Regions from separate parts of the Methylobacterium sp. D54C genome, predicted to be linked through region 4. Evidence: predicted binding sites of a transcription regulator. Region 4 holds the regulator's gene; each other region holds the start of a gene.

The links. The regulator PhoB, encoded in region 4, activates phosphate uptake and scavenging genes when phosphate is short. The targets are predictions, from matches to a motif close to TGTCATNNANCTGTCAT.
Region 1: the regulator PhoB is predicted to act here: its motif matches at 1,637-1,653, upstream of ACLBYB_RS20015 (Orn/Lys/Arg family decarboxylase).
Region 2: the regulator PhoB is predicted to act here: its motif matches at 1,627-1,643, upstream of ACLBYB_RS17000 (UDP-2,3-diacylglucosamine diphosphatase).
Region 3: the regulator PhoB is predicted to act here: its motif matches at 2,516-2,532, upstream of phnC (phosphonate ABC transporter ATP-binding protein).

What each region holds. Positions count from the first base shown of each region.
Region 1 is NZ_JBKFAK010000010.1:166,364-170,569, reverse strand. Features, by position in the region: gene ACLBYB_RS20020 (hydroxyacid dehydrogenase) at 352-1,332, shown strand; gene ACLBYB_RS20015 (Orn/Lys/Arg family decarboxylase) at 1,702-4,047, shown strand; gene ACLBYB_RS20010 (GNAT family N-acetyltransferase) at 4,047-4,206, shown strand, end outside.
Region 2 is NZ_JBKFAK010000007.1:198,144-202,349, reverse strand. Features, by position in the region: gene ACLBYB_RS17005 (glycosyltransferase family 4 protein) at 1-750, opposite strand, end outside; gene ACLBYB_RS17000 (UDP-2,3-diacylglucosamine diphosphatase) at 761-1,558, opposite strand; gene ACLBYB_RS16995 (aminotransferase class V-fold PLP-dependent enzyme) at 2,096-3,304, shown strand; gene ACLBYB_RS16990 (D-2-hydroxyacid dehydrogenase) at 3,408-4,206, shown strand, end outside.
Region 3 is NZ_JBKFAK010000013.1:11,636-15,841, reverse strand. Features, by position in the region: gene ACLBYB_RS21520 (ceramide glucosyltransferase) at 1-1,136, shown strand, start outside; gene ACLBYB_RS21515 (DUF1045 domain-containing protein) at 1,162-1,848, shown strand; gene ACLBYB_RS21510 (chloramphenicol acetyltransferase) at 1,841-2,461, shown strand; gene phnC (phosphonate ABC transporter ATP-binding protein) at 2,576-3,424, shown strand; gene phnD (phosphonate ABC transporter substrate-binding protein) at 3,543-4,206, shown strand, end outside.
Region 4 is NZ_JBKFAK010000009.1:61,504-65,709, forward strand. Features, by position in the region: gene pstB (phosphate ABC transporter ATP-binding protein PstB) at 1-502, shown strand, start outside; gene phoU (phosphate signaling complex protein PhoU) at 612-1,331, shown strand; gene phoB (phosphate regulon transcriptional regulator PhoB) at 1,454-2,149, shown strand; gene ACLBYB_RS18660 (protein-disulfide reductase DsbD family protein) at 2,329-4,206, opposite strand, start outside.

The sequences.
Region 1 (4,206 bases), on a different contig from region 4:
TCTATTTGACGAAGGTAGGACGGATCTGCGGGATCGCTATTGGGAACGCTCTAAATTGACTTTACACGCCGAACGATATCTTTGTCAGTGCCTCGACCATCATCGCACGGTCGAGCCGGCGCTTTCGCGAAAGGCCGGACCGGATTTCGGCCGAGGCGCGCGGCCGGGATCGTCGGGCCGGGCGGGGGCGCGGGGCTCGACCCGGCCGCGATCGGGTGTGGATCGTGCGCGTCCGATCGGGTCGCCGCGGCGGAGACCGGGGCGCCCGGTTGCCAGGGTTGCCCACCCCGCCTAGACGGGCCCGGCGCGAAACGTGCCTGTCACCCCTCCTCTAGTGCAGAGGTTTTCCCTGTGATCACCGGTCCGTGCCTCATCGTCCAGCCGATCCACACGGCGGGCCTCGACCGGTTGCGCGCGGCCGGCCTGGAGCCGCGCCCGGCGAGCGGGACCGATCCCGAGACGCTGGCGCGCGAGGTCGCCGACTGCGTCGCCGTCATCACCCGCAACACCGGCTTCCCGGCCCGCGCCATCGCGGCGGCGCCGGCCCTGCGGGTGATCGGGGTGCACGGCACCGGCACCGACCACGTCGCCACGGCCGAGGCGACCGGGGCCGGGATCGTGGTGGTGAACACGCCCGGCGCCAACGCCGTCTCGGTGGCCGAGCAGACGCTGGCGCTGATCTTCGCCCTGGCCAAGGCTCTGCCGGAGGCCGACCGCTCGGTCCGGGCCGGCGACGACAGCTTCAAGTTCACCGCCCGGCTGATCGAGCTCGCCGGCCTGACGCTGGGCCTCGTCGGCTTCGGGGCGATCGGGCAGGCGACCGCCCGGCTCGGCGCCGCCCTGGGCCTGCGGGTGCTGGCCTACGGCCCGAGCCGCCCGGACGCGGACTTCGCCAACGCCGGCGCCCTGCGGGCCGCCTCGGTCGACGCGCTCCTGGCGGAATCCGACATCGTCTCCCTGCACGTGCCGCTGACCCCGGGCACACGCGGCCTGATCGGCCGGGACCAGCTCGCCCGGATGAAGCGGGAGGCCTTCCTGATCAACACCAGCCGCGGCGGCCTGATCGACGAGGCGGCCCTGGTGGAGGCGCTGGAGGCGGGCACGATCGCGGGCGCCGGGCTCGACGTCTTCGCCCAGGAACCGCTGCCGGTCGACCACCCGCTGGCCCGCCAGCCCCGGGCGATCCTGACGCCCCATGTTGGCGGCTCCACCGGGGCGGCCCTGATCCGCACCGCCGAGACCGCCGCGACCCGCGTGGTCGACGTCCTCGCCGGCCGGCGGCCGGGCGGGCTGGTCAACCCGGCCGTCTGGGAGCGGCGCCGCGGGGTGTGAGGCCGATCGCGCGTTGCCCGCGGCGGGCCTCCAGTCCCGCCCCGCACCCTGAGGTGTGAGACCGTGTCAGGTCGATCGCGCCGGGCCTTCGTCGTTGCGCGCGCAGCGAAGCGATCCGGTGTCGCGCCACGCTGACCGAGGTCGCGCTGCCCTGGGTCGCTTCGCTGCGCGCGCGATGACCGAGCGGGCCGGATCGACCGGAGCGTTCGACCGGAGATCGTGAGCGTGGGACGCCGCGATCCCGCGTCCCCGACCGCTCGAATCACGCCCGTTCGTCCGGACCGCGACGGCCCGCCGCGCGCCGTGTCATGCAATCGTCGCAGACGGGCCGGAAAGCCACCCGCTGCATCCGAGGCCAGAGAGGGCTCCATGGACTTCCACCGTCGCTTCACGGTCCTGATGTGCGCCCCGGCCTTCGACCCGGACGATCTCGAGGGCGCGCGCGTCAACCAGATCGTGGCGGCCGTGGAGCAGCGCGGCTTCGAGGTGGTGCGCGCCCGGCGCGTCGAGGACGCGGCCATCGCGGTCCAGACCGACGCGGCGGTCGGCTGCCTCGTGGTCGACTGGGGCAAGCGCGGCCTCGATGGCAAGGCCGCCGCCCTCATCGACATGATGCGCCGGCGCGGCCTGGAGATGCCGATCGTCATCATGGTCCGCCGCAAGCGGCTGGAGGACATCCCGGTCGAGCTCCTCGACTTCATCGACGGCTACATCTTCCTCGCCGAGGAGACGCCGGAATTCATCGCCCGCGGCCTCGTCAGCCGGGTCACGCAGTACGCCGAGACCCTCAAGACCCCGTTCTTCGGCGCGCTCGTCGACTACGCCGAGAAGGGCAACCAGCTCTGGACCTGCCCGGGCCACAACGGCGGCATCTTCTACAACCGGTCGCCGATCGGCCGGATCTTCGTGGAGCACCTCGGCGAGGCGATCTTCCGCGACGACCTCGACAACTCGGTCCTCGACCTCGGCGACCTCCTGACCCACGAGGGCCCGGCGCTCAAGGCCCAGAAGGAGGCCGCCAAGATCTTCGGGGCGGAGAAGACCTACTTCGTCCTCAACGGCACCTCGGCCTCCAACAAGATCGTCCTGTCCTCCCTGGTGGCCGAGGACGACCTCGTCCTGTTCGACCGCAACAACCACAAGGCGGCCCACCACGGCGCCCTGTTCCTGGGCGGCGGCATCCCGATCTTCCTGGAGACGGACCGCAATGCCTACGGCCTGATCGGGCCGATCTTCCACGAAGCTCTCGACGAGACCCGGATCCGGGAGAAGATCCGCCGCAACCCGCTGGTGACCGACCCGGAGGCGTGGCGCCGGGAGCGGCCGTTCCGCGTCGCGGTGATCGAGCAGTGCACCTACGACGGCACGATCTACGACGCCCAGGAGATCCTGGAGAAGATCGGCCACCTCTGCGACTACATCCTGTTCGACGAGGCCTGGGCGGGCTTCATGAAGTTCCACCCGCTCTACGCAAGGCGCTTCGCCATGGGGCTGACCGGCCTCGACGAGACCTCGCCGGGCATCGTCGCCACGCAATCGACCCACAAGCAGCTCGCGAGCTTCTCCCAGGCCTCGCAGATCCACACCCGGGACGGCCATATCCGCGGCCAGACCCGGCGGGTCGAGCACAAGCGGCTCAACGAGAGCTTCCTCGTTCACGCCTCGACCTCGCCCTTCTACCCGCTCTTCGCCTCCCTCGACGTCGGCGCCCAGATGATGAAGGGCCGCTCCGGGATGATCCTGTGGGACGACACGATCCGGCTCGGGATCGAGTGGCGCAAGAAGGTCCGGGCGATCCGGCGCGAGTTCGAGGAGAACGAGCGCGATCCCGCGCGGCGCTGGTTCTTCGACCCCTTCGTGCCGGACGTGACGGTGAACGCCGACGGCGCCGAGGTGCCGTGGGAGAGCGTGCCGACGGACGAACTCGCCGCGACGCCGCGCCACTGGGAGCTGAAGCCGGGCGCGCGCTGGCACGGCTTCACCCACGTGGCGCCGGGCTACGCCATCACCGACCCGAACAAGCTCACCGTGCTGACCCCCGGCTTCGACCGGCACACGGGGGCCTATGCCCAGCACGGCGTGCCGGCGCCGATCGTGGCCCAGTACCTGCGTGAGAACCGGATCGTCGCCGAGAAGAACGACCTGAACTCGCTGCTCTTCCTGCTGACCCCGGGGGTGGAATCCTCCAAGGCCGGCACGCTGATCTCGGGCCTCGTCGCCTTCAAGCGGCTCCACGACGACAACGTCCCGCTGGAGGAGGCCATGCCGGAATTCGTCAACCGCCGGCCGAACCGCTACCGGGGCGTGCGCCTGCGCGACCTCTGCGGCGAGTTCCACGCGTTCCACCGGGAGGCCGGCACCTCGACGCTGCAGCGGCGGCAATTCGCCCCCGAGCACCTGCCCGAGATGGTGATGCCGCCCAAGCGGGCCGCCCAGCTGCTGACGCGCAACAAGGTCGACTACGTGCCGATCGCCGAGGCCGAGGGGCGGATCGCCACCACGCTGATGCTGGTCTACCCCCCGGGCATCGGCACGGTGCTGCCCGGTGAGCGCCTGGACGACCGGGCCAAGCCCATGCTCGACTATTTCAAGATGTTCGAGGCGTCCGCCAACCTGTTCCCGGGCTTCGAGGCCGAGATCCAGGGCGTCTACCGCGAGGTCGACCCGGACGGGCGGATCCGCTTCCACACCTACGTGGCGCGGGAGGGCGCCTGATGGAGATCGAGGCCGAGACGCCCGGCCTGCTCCCGGCCCGGTCCTGCCCCGACATCGTCATCCGCGCCTCCTCGGACGCCGATGTCGAGGCGATGGTGGCGATCTACGAGCACCATATCGGCAAGGGCGTGACCGATGTCAGCGTCGCCGAGGAGGACC
Region 2 (4,206 bases), on a different contig from region 4:
GTCGCAGGCCGCGTAGACCGCCGAGAGGTCCGCGCCGGTGCGGGTGCCGAGGAAGTGCGCCGCCGGGGCGAGCGCCTGCAGCCGCGCGCGGTCCGGGCCGTCGCCGACCACCACCTTGGTGCCGGGCAGGTCGAGGGCGAGGAAGGCCGCGACGTTCTTCTCCACCGCCAGCCGCCCGACGTAGAGGAACAGCGGCCCCGGCAGGCCGGCGAGTTCCGCCGGCACGGGCGTCCCGGGCTCGGCCGGCCGGAACCGCTCCGTGTCCACGCCCCGGGTCCAGCGCATCAGCCTGCCGAAGCCCCGCGCCGCGAGCTCGCCCTGGAGCGAGGCGGTGCTGACCATCGTCCCGCGGGCGGCGCCGTGGAATCGGCGCAGGTACGCGTAGGACCACGCCTCCGGCACCGGGGCGCGGGCGGCGAGGTATTCCGGGAAGCGCGTGTGGTAGCTCGTCGTGAAGGGCAGGTCGTGGGCGAGGCAGTGCCGGCGCGCCGCGAGGCCCACCGGCCCCTCCGTGGCGATGTGCACGTGGCTCGGCCGCTCGGCCCGCCAGCGCGCCGCCACCCGCTCGCGCCCGGCATAGGCGAGGCGGATCTCCGGGTAGCCCGGCAGCGGCAGCGAGCGGAAATCCGCGACGGACAGCAGCGTCGTGGCGAAGCCGTGCTCCGGCGCGCGCCGGACCATCTGCTCGAGGGAGCGCACGACGCCGTTCACCTGGGGGTGCCACGCGTCGCTGGCGATCAGGAGCTTCACGGCGCCGCCCTCACGCCACCGCGCGCCGGCCCGGCAGGGGCTGCGGCACGACCTCGGCCTCCCGCGCCCGCAGGAGGCTCGGGTAGTGCAGCACCTCGATGCGGCCGTCGTAGTGCTCCACGAGCCCGGTGCAGGATTCCACCCAGTCGCCGGTGTTGAGGTAGCGCAGGTCGCCGATCGGCCGGTCCGCGGCGTGGTGGATGTGGCCGCAGATCACCCCGTCGGCGCCCTGGCGGCGGGCCTCCTCGGCCAGGATCGTCTCGAAGCGGCCGATGAAGCTCACCGCGTTCTTCACGCGCAGCTTCGCCCAGGCCGACAGCGACCAGTAGGACAGGCCGAGCCGCCGGCGCACCTTGTTGATCAGCGTGTTGAGGGAGAGCGCCAGCGTGTAGGCGCCGTCGCCCAGATGGGCGAGCCACGGCGAGTGGCGCACGACCATGTCGAACTGGTCGCCGTGGATGACGAGGTAGCGCTTGCCGTCGGCCGCCTCGTGGATCGCGGTCTCGGCGAGCTCGATGCCGCCGAAGCTCGTGCCCACGTAGTCGCGCAGGAACTCGTCGTGGTTGCCGGGCAGGTAGACGATCCGCGCGCCCTTGCGGACCTTGCGCAGGAGCTTCTGCACCACGTCGTTGTGCTCCTGCGGCCAGTACCAGCCCGAGCGCAGCTGCCAGCCGTCCACGATGTCGCCGACGAGGTAGATCGTGTCGGCGTCGTAGTCCTTCAGGAACGACAGCAGCAGGCCGGCCTGGCAGCCGCGCGTGCCGAGATGCAGGTCGGACAGGAACAGCGTCCGCACGCGGACCGGCATCTCCTCAACCTCGGCCACGGCATCCTCTCCCGGCGGCTGAACGGTGCCGGGATCCAGAGCGCGATCCGATCTCAGTTTGATGACGCGGGTTCCGACGAGGCGGAAAGACTTCGGTGTGCGGTGCCGCGAAGCCTCTCAACCGGAGTGCGGCTTCGTTGCGTCGCACAAAAAATTTTTTTGGCAAGTTCCGGAAGTTTTTCCGGTTTTCCTTTCCAGCTTCACCGCCTCATAATACCAAGAACCGGCCGCTCGGCACGAGCACGGCCGGACCTTGACAGGAAGGCGGCGAGGACGGCCCTGGAGCCGTTGGACGGGACGGCAATTCGGAGGCGACCGGCGCGCGGGGGCGCGCCGCGACGCGAGCGGCGTGAGGCCGCCTGCCGCTCCGCGGAGACCCCCCGATCACGGCAGAGGATGGCGTTCGAGGGGGTGCGGCGCGAGCCGCTCTCGACGGCGCCGGACCGACTCCCTGAGGACGCTTGGACAACCCGGCGCGGGTTCACGCCCGCGCGCAATGGACTTTTCGGAGGAAACATCATGGCCGCAACCCGGCGCCCCGGTCGCAACCACCTCTTCATCCCGGGCCCCACCAACATCCCGGAGCGCGTCCTGCGCGCCATGCACGTGCCGTCGGAGGATCACCGCTCGCCGAGCTTCCCCGAGCTGGTGAAGCCGCTCCTGCAGGACTCCAAGATGGTGTTCGGCTCGACCGCCGGGACGGTCATCCTGTTCCCGTCCTCGGGCACCGGCATCTGGGAATCGGCCCTGTCCAACACCCTCTGCCGCGGCGACACGGTGCTGACCTCGCGCTACGGCCAGTTCAGCCACCTCTGGGTCGACATGGCCCAGCGCCTCGGCCTCGACGTGGTCGTCCAGGAGGAGGAGTGGGGCACCGGCGCCGATCCGCAGAAGATCGAGGAGGCCCTGCGCGCCGACAAGGACCATAAGATCAAGGCCGTGATGGTCGTCCACAACGAGACCGCCACGGGCGTCACCAGCGACATCGGCGCGGTGCGCAAGGCGATCGACGCCGCCGGCCACCCGGCCCTGCTGTTCGTGGACGGCATCTCGTCGATCGGCTCTCTGCCGTTCGAGATGGACGCGTGGAAGGTCGACTGCGCCATCGCGGGCTCGCAGAAGGGCTTCATGCTGCCGGCCGGCCTCGGCCTGATTTGCATCAGCCCGAAGGCGCTCAAGATCGCCGAGAGCGGCACCGGCCGCAACGACCGGCTCGGCCACGCCTACTTCGCCTGGAAGGATCAGCTGGCCGCCAACGCCACCGGCTACTTCCCCTACACCCCCGTCCTGCCGCTGCTCTACGGCCTGCGCGAGGCCCTGGCGGTCGTGAAGGAAGAGGGGCTGGAGAACGTCTACCACCGCCACCACGTCCTCGCCGAGGCGACCCGCCAGGCGGTCGCGGCCTGGGGCCTCAAGCCCTGCGCCAAGGAGCCGAAGTGGAACTCCGACACGGTCACGGCGATCGTGGTGCCGGAGGGCGCCGACGCCGCCAAGGTGATCACCCACGCCTACGAGCGCTACAACCTCTCGCTCGGTGCCGGCCTGTCGAAAGTCGCCGGCAAGGTGTTCCGCATCGGCCACCTGGGCGACCTGAACGAGCTGTCGCTGCTGGGTGCCATCGCGGGCGCCGAGATGGCCATGCTCGATTGCGGCATCAAGGTCACGCCGGGCTCGGGCGTCGCCGCCGCTTCCAGCTACCTGCGCGAGAATCCGCTGCATAAGGCGTGATCTGCGCCCGCGATCGGGGCGGGACCGGGTTGCCGGGCCCGCCCCGACGCGCAAGTAAGAACAAGACTATCGAGGAAACCGCCCGTCGTACGAGAGGGGTCCTATGACCAAGAAGATCGTGTTCCTGGATCGTGAATCCCTCGATGCCAGGGTCCGACCGTTCAATTTCCCCCACGAATACGTCGAGCACGAGTCGACCTGGACGCCGGAAGAGATCGTCTCCCGCCTCCAGGGCGCGGAGATCGCGCTGATCAACAAGGTCCCGATGCGGGCCGAGACGCTGAAGCAGCTCCCCGACCTGAAGCTGATCGCGGTCGCCGCCACCGGCACCGACGTGGTCGACAAGGCCCAGGCCAAGGCCCAGGGGGTCACGGTCGTCAACATCCGCAACTACGCGTTCAACACCGTGCCGGAGCACGTGGTCGGGCTGATGTTCGCCCTGCGCCGGGCGATCGTGCCCTACGCCAACTCGGTGCGGCGCGGCGACTGGGCGAAGTCCAAGCAGTTCTGCTACTTCGACTATCCGATCTACGACATCGCCGGCTCGACGCTCGGCATCGTCGGCTACGGGGCGCTGGGCAAGTCGATCGCCAAGCGCGCCGAGGCGCTGGGCATGAAGGTCATCGCCTACGACGTGTTCCCGCAGGACGGGCTGGTCGATTTCGAGACGATCCTGACGCAGTCCGACGTGATCACGCTGCACGTGCCGCTGACCCCCGACACCAAGGGGATGATCGGCGCCGCCGAGCTCAAGAAGATGAAGAAGAGTGCCATCCTCATCAACACGGCCCGCGGCGGCCTCGTGGACGAGGCGGCCCTTCTCGAGGCGCTCAAGGACGGCACCATCGCGGGCGCCGGGTTCGACGTGGTGGCGCAGGAGCCGCCCAAGGACGGCAACATCC
Region 3 (4,206 bases), on a different contig from region 4:
CGGTGCCGGCCCTGTCCCTCGGCGCGCTCCTGGCCGTCGTCCAGATCGGCAGCATCGCCGTCGCGGCCCGGCGCCTCGGCCGGGACCACGGCCCGTCGCGGTTCCCGGACGGCGCGCCCGTCTCCCTGGTCCGCCCCCTGCGCGGGGTCGAGGCCTACAGCGAGGAGATGCTCCTCCGCAGCTTCTGCCTCGACTACCCGTCCTACGAGCTGATCTTCTGCGTGGCCGACCCGGCCGACCCGATCGTCCCGATGGTGGAGCGCCTGATCGAGGCCCACCCGCACGTGCCGGCCCGCCTGATCCTCGGCGACGAGCGCGTCAGCGCGAACCCGAAGCTCAACAACTGCCTGCGCGGCTGGCGCGCCGCCGCTCACGACTGGGTGGTGCTCGCCGATTCCAACGTCGCCATGCCGCCGGACTACCTCCAGCGGCTCCAGGCGGCGTGGCGCGCCGATACCGGCCTCGTCTGCTCCACCCCGGCCGGCGCCCGCCCGGGCAGCTTCATGGCGGAGGTGGAGTGCGCCTTCCTGAACACCCTGCAGGCGCGCTGGCAATACGCCGCCGAGGCGTTCGGGCTGGGCTTCGCGCAGGGCAAGAGCATGCTCTGGCACAAGCCCTTCCTGGAGGCGCAGGGCGGCCTCCAGGCACTGGCGGCCGAGATCGCCGAGGACGCGGCCGCCACCAAGCTCGTGCGCGCCGCGGGCAAGCGGGTCCACCTCGTGGCGAGCCCGTTCGAGCAGCCGCTCGGCCCGCGCGGCTTCCGGGAGGTCTGGTCGCGGCAGCTGCGCTGGGCGCGCCTGCGCCGCGTGACCTTCCCGCTGTTCTTCGCCCCCGAGATCGGCAGCGGCGTCCTGCTGCCGGCGCTCCTCGTCGCCCTCTGGGCCGGAAGCCTCGCGGGCCTCGCGGGCGCTGCCGGCCTCGCCGCCCTGTGCTATGCCGCCGAGCACCGGCTCGCGGCCCGCGCGGGCTGGCACCGCTCGCCCCGCACGCTGGCGGCCTTCCTGGCGCGCGACGCCCTGATCCCGGCGATCTGGGTCGGCGCCTGGATGCGGAGCGCCATCGTGTGGCGGGGCAATGCCATGGAGGTGCGCCCCCGGCGGGCCGCCGACGCGCGCACCTACGCGCCGACGGCCTGACCGCCCGGCGATCGGAGGCCCTGACGTGTCGCGCCGCTACGCCCTCTACTGGCTGCCCGCCCCGGATTCGCGCCTCGAAGCCTTCGGCCGCGCGATCCTCGGCACCGACAACGTCACCGGGCTGCCGGTGCCGCACCCGGAGAGGCTCGGTGATCTCGCTGCGGTCACGGCGGGCGCGCGGGTCTACGGGTTCCACGCCACCCTCAAGGCGCCGCTGCGCCTCGCCCCGGGCACCGGGGAGGCCGACCTCGTGGCCGCCGCCCGCGCCCTCGCGGCCGCGCACCCGCCGGTGGCGGTGGGGCCGCTCCGGGTCGCCGCCCTCGGGCCGTTCCTCGCCCTGGTACCGGAGGGCCCGCCGCCGGAACTCGGGCTCCTCGCCGCCGAGTGCGTCGCCGCCCTCGACCCGTTCCGGGCGCCGCTCACGGAGGCCGAGCGCGCCAAGCGCCGGCCGGAGCGCCTCGACCCGCGCGGCCGCGCGCTCCTCGACCGCTGGGGCTACCCCTACGTGTTCGAGGCCTTCCGCTTCCACATGACCCTGACCGACGCCCTGCCGGAGGCGGAGCGCGACCTCTGGCACCGGCGCCTGTCCGAGGCCTACGCCGCCGCGGGACCGGAGCCCCTGCGGATCGACGCCGTCAGCCTCCTGACCCAGGACGGGTCGGGGCCGTTCCGGCTCCTGGCGCGCCTGCCCTTCGGAGAGACCCGTGGTTGACCGCCCCCTCGGCCTCGAACCCGCCCTCGATCCGAGCGCCCGGGTCGTCGACAGCCGCCTCGGCCGCTACACCGAGGTCGGCGCCCGCACCCGCCTCACCGAGACGACCCTCGACGACTATTCCTACATCGGTGAGGACGGCGAGGTGATCTACACCGCGATCGGCAAGTTCTGCTCGATCGCCGCCAGCGTGCGGATCAATCCCGGCAACCACCCGATGGAGCGGGCGTCGCAGGCGCACTTCACCTACCGGGCGCGCGCCTACTGGCCGGAGGAATCGGACGAGCCCGCCTTCTTCGACCGGCGCCGGGCGAGCCCGGTGGCGATCGGCCACGATGTCTGGATCGGCCACGGCGCGGTCGTCCTGCCCGGGCGCACGATCGGCACCGGCGCGGTGGTGGGGGCGGGCGCCATCGTCACCCGCGACGTCGAGCCCTACACGATCGTCGTCGGCAATCCCGCCCGGCCGGTCCGGCGCCGCTTCCCCGAGGTGGTCGCGGACCGTCTGACCCGCCTGGCGTGGTGGGACTGGGACCATGAGCGCCTGCGCCGGGCGCTGCCGGATTTCCGCGGGCTGCCCATCGAAGCATTCCTGGAGCGCCACGAAGATTAAGTCGGCTATCGAAAAGCCGAGATGCTGCGCCGGCAAATATAATCGTCCCGAATACGTCATCCAATCGTCGTCAAACCGGCGTCTACGTGCGGCCGTTCCCCGGCGGATGGTGGCATGCTGGTTATCGAGGATCTCACGCGCCAGTACGGCGACCGACGCGCCGTCGACGGCGTGTCGCTCCGGATCGAGCCCGGCAGCTTCGTCGGGGTGATCGGCCGGTCCGGTGCCGGCAAGTCGACGCTGCTGCGCCTCATCAACCGGCTGGCGGATCCGAGCTCGGGACGCATCCTCCACGACGGCCGCGAGGTCACCACCCTGCGCGGCCGCCCGCTGCGCGAGTGGCGCACCCGCTGCGCCATGATCTTCCAGCAATTCAACCTCGTCGGCCGGCTCGACGTCATGACCAACGTGCTGATGGGACGCCTCAGCCACGTGCCGACCCACCGCGCCCTGCTCCGGCAATGGTCCGCCGAGGACCGCGCCATGGCCCTCGCCGCCCTGGAGAGCTTCGACATGGGCGAGTTCGCCGGCCAGCGGGCCGACGGCCTGTCGGGCGGCCAGCAGCAGCGCGTCGCCATCGCCCGCGCCCTCGTGCAGGAACCCGAGATCCTGCTCGCCGACGAGCCGGTTGCCTCGCTCGACCCGCGCAACACGCGGCTCGTGATGGACGCGCTCGCCGACGTGAACCGGCGCTACGGCATCACGGTGCTGTGCAACCTGCACTCCCTCGACCTCGCCCGCGCCTACTGCGATCGCCTCGTCGGCCTCGCGGCCGGGCGGGTCGTGTTCGAGGGCGGCCCCTTCGACCTCACCGAGGACGTGGCGCGCCGGCTCTACGGCCTGGAGGCCGGAGAAGTGCTGGACGATTCCGCGCAGCGCGAGGCGGAGCAGCGGGCCGCGATGCCGGGCCGGCCCGGTCTCGTACCGGTCCGCCCGGTCCGCGAGGCCGCCCTCGGCGCCTGATCCGGGCCCCGGGCCCCAACGAACACCGCCAGAGCGCACCGCCAAAGTGCACCGTCTTGGAAACGCCCGACCGGCCTCCGGCCGGCCGAACCTCGCCGACGCCACGAAGGACGACCCGATGATCACCCGACGCACCCTCGCCGCCGCCGCCGCGGCCCTCGCCCTCCTCGGCCTGCCGGCCGCCGCCCAGGACTGGAAGGCGCAGTATCCGGAGCTGACGCTCGGCGTGATCCCGGCCGAGAACGCCTCGGGCACCGCCGACCGCTGGGCGCCGCTCACCGCCTACCTGACCAAGACGCTCGGCGTGCCGGTGAAGCTGCGGGTGGCGAGCGACTACGCCGCCGTGATCGAGGGCCAGCGCGCCGGCAACATCCAGATCGCGTGGTACGGGCCGGCCTCGTTCGCGCGGGCCGTGATGACCGGCGTCAAGATCGAGCCGATCGTCAACCAGAAGCACGAGACCGGCGCCTCGGGCTACTATTCGGTGGTCTACGTGCTGGCCTCCAGCCCCTACAAGACCGTCGAGGATCTCAAGGGCAAGAACCTCGCGCTGGTCGATCCGAACTCCACCTCCGGTAACCAGGCGCCGCGCTTCTTCCTGAAGCGGGCCGGCTACGACGTCGAGAAGTTCTTCGGCAAGACCTTCTACGCGGGCAGCCACGAGAACGCCGTCCTGGCGCTCACCCAGGGCACGGCCGACGCCGCCGCCAACCTGTGGAACTCCGAGACCGACACGATGGTCACCCGCATGGCCGCCAAGGGCATGCTCAAGAAGCCCGACG
Region 4 (4,206 bases):
GCGCATCGGCATGGTGTTCCAGAAGCCGACGCCGTTCCCGATGTCGATCTACGACAACGTGGCCTTCGGCCTGCGCCTCTACGAGAAGCTGCCGAAATCCGAGCTCGACGGCCGGATCGAGGAATCCCTGCGCAAGGCCGCCCTCTGGGACGAGGTGAAGGACAAGCTCCGGCAGCCGGGGACCGGCCTGTCGGGCGGCCAGCAGCAGCGCCTGTGCATCGCCCGGACGGTGGCGCAGAAGCCGGAGGTGATCCTGTTCGACGAGCCGACCTCGGCCCTCGACCCGATCTCGACCGGCCGCATCGAGGAGCTGATCGAGCAGCTGCGCGACGAGTTCACCATCGTGATCGTCACCCACAACATGCAGCAGGCGGCGCGCATCTCGCAGTTCACCGCCTTCATGTATCTGGGGCAGCTCGTCGAGTTCGGTCCGACCAACCGGATGTTCATGAACCCGACGGAACGCCGCACGCAGGACTACATCACCGGCCGCTTCGGCTAGTCTGCCGGGCCGCTCCGGTCCCGGGACCGCCGCTCGCGTCTCCGGCGCGCCGGCGGGTCCCGCAAGCCTCCCGGAGGGCCGTCCCCGGGACCCCATCGAAGGATCCGCCATGCCCGGCCATATCGTCACCTCCTACGACACCGACCTGGAGAACCTGCGTCGCTCGATCTCGGAGATGGGCGGCGTCGCCGAGAAGATGACCGCGGAGGCGACCGACGCCCTCGTGCGCCGGGACGACACGCTCGCCCAGGCTGTGATCCTCGCCGACAAGCGCCTCGACGCGCTGCAGCGGGACATCGAGGAGCGCGCCGTGCTGCTGATCGCCCGGCGCCAGCCCCTGGCCATCGACCTGCGCGAGACCATCTCGGCGATCCGCGTCTCCGGCGATCTGGAGCGGATCGGCGACCTCGCCAAGAACGTCGCCAAGCGCGTGGTGGCGATCTCCGATCAGGCGCCGGCCCAGAAGATCGTGCTCGGCGTGCGCCACATGAGCGACCTCGCCGAGGGTCAGCTGAAGGACGTGCTCGACGCCTACGGGAGCCGCGACGTCCAGGCGGCCCACGACGTCTGGGAGCGCGACGGCGAGATCGACGCCCTGTACAATTCCCTGTTCCGCGAGCTCCTGACCTACATGATGGAGGATCCGCGCAACATCTCGTTCTGCACGCACCTCCTGTTCTGCGCGAAGAACGTCGAGCGCATCGGCGACCACACCACCAACATCGCCGAGACGATCCACTACCTCGCCACGGGCGAGACGCTGGCGGGTGACCGGCCGAAGAACGACGCGTCGAACTACGCGACCGTGGACGGCGTGCAGGCGCCGTGAGGCGCCGACCCCGGCGCCTTCCTGTGGGCGCGGCCGGGGTCACTCTCCGTGCGGGTTGAGGCGGGGCGGCGCCTCCTGCACCATCCGGGGACCGCCCGCAGAACGAGTCTTCGAACGTGAGCATGCAAGTCCTGATCGTCGAGGACGAGGAGGCCCTGAGCACGCTGCTGCGCTACAACCTGGAGGCCGAGGGCTTCCTGGTGGATTCGGCGGCGCGCGGCGACGACGCCGAACTGCTCCTCGCGGAGCGGATCCCGGACCTCGTCCTGCTCGACTGGATGCTGCCCGGCCTCTCGGGGATCGAGCTGTGCCGCCGGATCCGGGCGCGCCGGGAGACCGAGCGCCTGCCGGTGATCATGCTCACCGCCCGGGGCGAAGAGGGCGACCGTGTCCGCGGGCTCGGCACGGGCGCCGACGACTACATCGTCAAGCCGTTCTCGGTCCCGGAGCTGCTCGCCCGGATCCGCGCGCTCCTGCGCCGGGCCAAGCCCGCCCACGTCTCGGACCGGCTGGCGGCCGGCGACCTGGAACTCGACCGCACCGGCCACCGCGTCCGCCGCGGCGGCGAGGAGCTGCATCTGGGCCCCACGGAGTTCCGGCTCCTGGAATTCCTGATGCTGGCGCCGGGCCGGGTCTTCTCCCGCGAGCAGCTCCTCGACGGGGTGTGGGGCCACGACGTCTACATCGACGAGCGCACCGTCGACGTCCATGTCGGGCGGTTGCGCAAGGCGCTGAACGGCCCGCGCCAGACCGACCCGATCCGCACGGTCCGGGGCTCGGGCTACGCCTTCGACGAGACCTTCTCGCTGGAGGCTTGAGGCGGCCCGAAGGGCTGTCGGAGCGCCTCACCGCTCCGGCGCGCCGTCATCGCGAGCGGAGCGAAGCGACCCAGAGCGGCGGGACGCCGGCGCGCGCGGCGCTGCTGGGTTGCTTCGCTCCGCTCGCAAAGACGGTGGGACGGGCCCGCGAAGATTCGCGCGTCCCGGCCTCCAGGGACTCAGCGCGCCAGCGCCGCGCTCCGGCCCGAGGCGGCCGGCACCGCCTCCAGCGCCGCCAGGACCGTCCCCTCGGTGAGGATCTGCGGCAGCACCTGGGGCTCTCCCGTCCCGGTATAGAGCAGGTAGAGCGGGACGCCGCTGCGCCCGTGCTTCTCCAGGAGGCGGGTGATCTCGGGGTTCTGGTTGGTCCAGTCGCCCTTCATGTAGGTCACGCCGCGCTCGGCCATCGCGGCCCGCACGGCCTTCGTGTTGAGCGAGGTCGCCTCGTTGACCGCGCAGGTGATGCACCACGCGGCGGTCATGTCCACGAAGACGGGGCGGTGCGCGTCGAGCAGGGCGTCGAGGCGCGCCTGCGTGAACGGCTCGATCCCGTCGGCGGCGGCCTGCGCGGCCGGCGCGGCGCGATCCCGGGGCAGGGTGACGGCGAGGGCCCCAACGGCGATCAGCGCCAGCGCGGCGGCGGCCTGCGCGACCCGGCCGGCCCGCGGCGGGGCGGCGCGGCCGTGCTCCCAGGCCCAGGCGGCGAAGCCCACGAGGACGAGGCCGATCAGCGCCGCCAGCAGCCCGCGCGGGTCGACCTGCTGCGCCAGCACCCAGATCAGCCACGCCACGGTGGCGTAGACCGGGAAGGCCAGCACCTGCTTGAGGGTCTCCATCCAGGCGCCCGGCCGCGGCAGCGCCCGCAGGGCCGGCGGCCAGAGGGTCAGGAGCAGGAAGGGCAGGGCGAGGCCGAGGCCGAGGCTCGCGAAGACGGCGAGCGCCACGCCGGCGCTCTGGGTCAGCGCGAAGCCCACCGCCGAGCCCATGAACGGCGCCGTGCAGGGCGTCGCCACCAGGGTCGCGAGCACGCCGGTGAAGAACGAGCCGCTCAGGCCGCCGCGCCGGGTGAGGCCGTCGCCGAGGCCGGCGAGCCGGCCGCCGACATGGACCGCGCCCGAGAGGCTCAGGCCCATCGCGAACAGCAGGTAGGCGAGCCCCGCCACGATGGCGGGCGACTGGAGCTGGAACCCCCAGCCGATCGCGGCCCCGCCGCTCTTCAGGCCGATCAGCGCGGCGGCGAGCGCCAGGAAGCTCGCCAGGACGCCGGCCGTGTAGGCGAGGCCGTGGAGCCGCAGCCGGGCCGGCCCCTCGCCCGCGTGCCGCACGAGGCCGAGCACCTTGATCGACAGGACCGGGAAGACGCAGGGCATCAGGTTGAGGATCAGGCCGCCGAGGAAGGCGAAGGCCGCGGCGGTCGCCAGCGTCAGCGCGTCGAAGTCGGCGGTGGCCGGCGCGGTCGCGGGCGGCGCGGTCGCGGCCGCCGCCGCGGCGGCCGGGAGCACCGGCTCGTCGCCGTACGCGAAGGCGAGCCGGCGGGTCCCGGCGGCGTCGACCTCCTCGACCGTCAGGACGCCGGGCAGCGCGGCGGGCACTGGGTCGGTCGGGCTGCTCCGGGCGAGGGTCAGGTGCAGGCCGGTCCCGTCGACGCTCATCACCTGCGCGGCGGCGTTGTCGATCGCCGTCTCGGCGTAGGGGAAGTACGCGGCGTTCCGGACCGCCTCGGGCTTGAGGCCGGCCGCGGCGAAATCGAGGCGCAGGGTGTCGCCCTGGCTCGACAGGCTCAGGGGCCAGAGCGCCGGCACGGGGAGCGCGGCGCGGGCGCGCGCGAACAGCGCGGCGTTGGCCGGGTCCGGCTCGGCCTTGCCGACCGGCAGGGTCAGGGCGAGATCGGCCGAGCCGGGCACGCACTCGGTCTCGCAGACGAGGTAAGTCAGCTTGGCCTGGATCCGCACCGGGTCGGCCGGGTCGAGGCTCGGCGGCGGCGTCACCGGGACGAGGAGCGTGACCTCGCCCTCGTAGCCGTAGTTCATGAGGGTCGCGATCGGGATGCGCTCCGG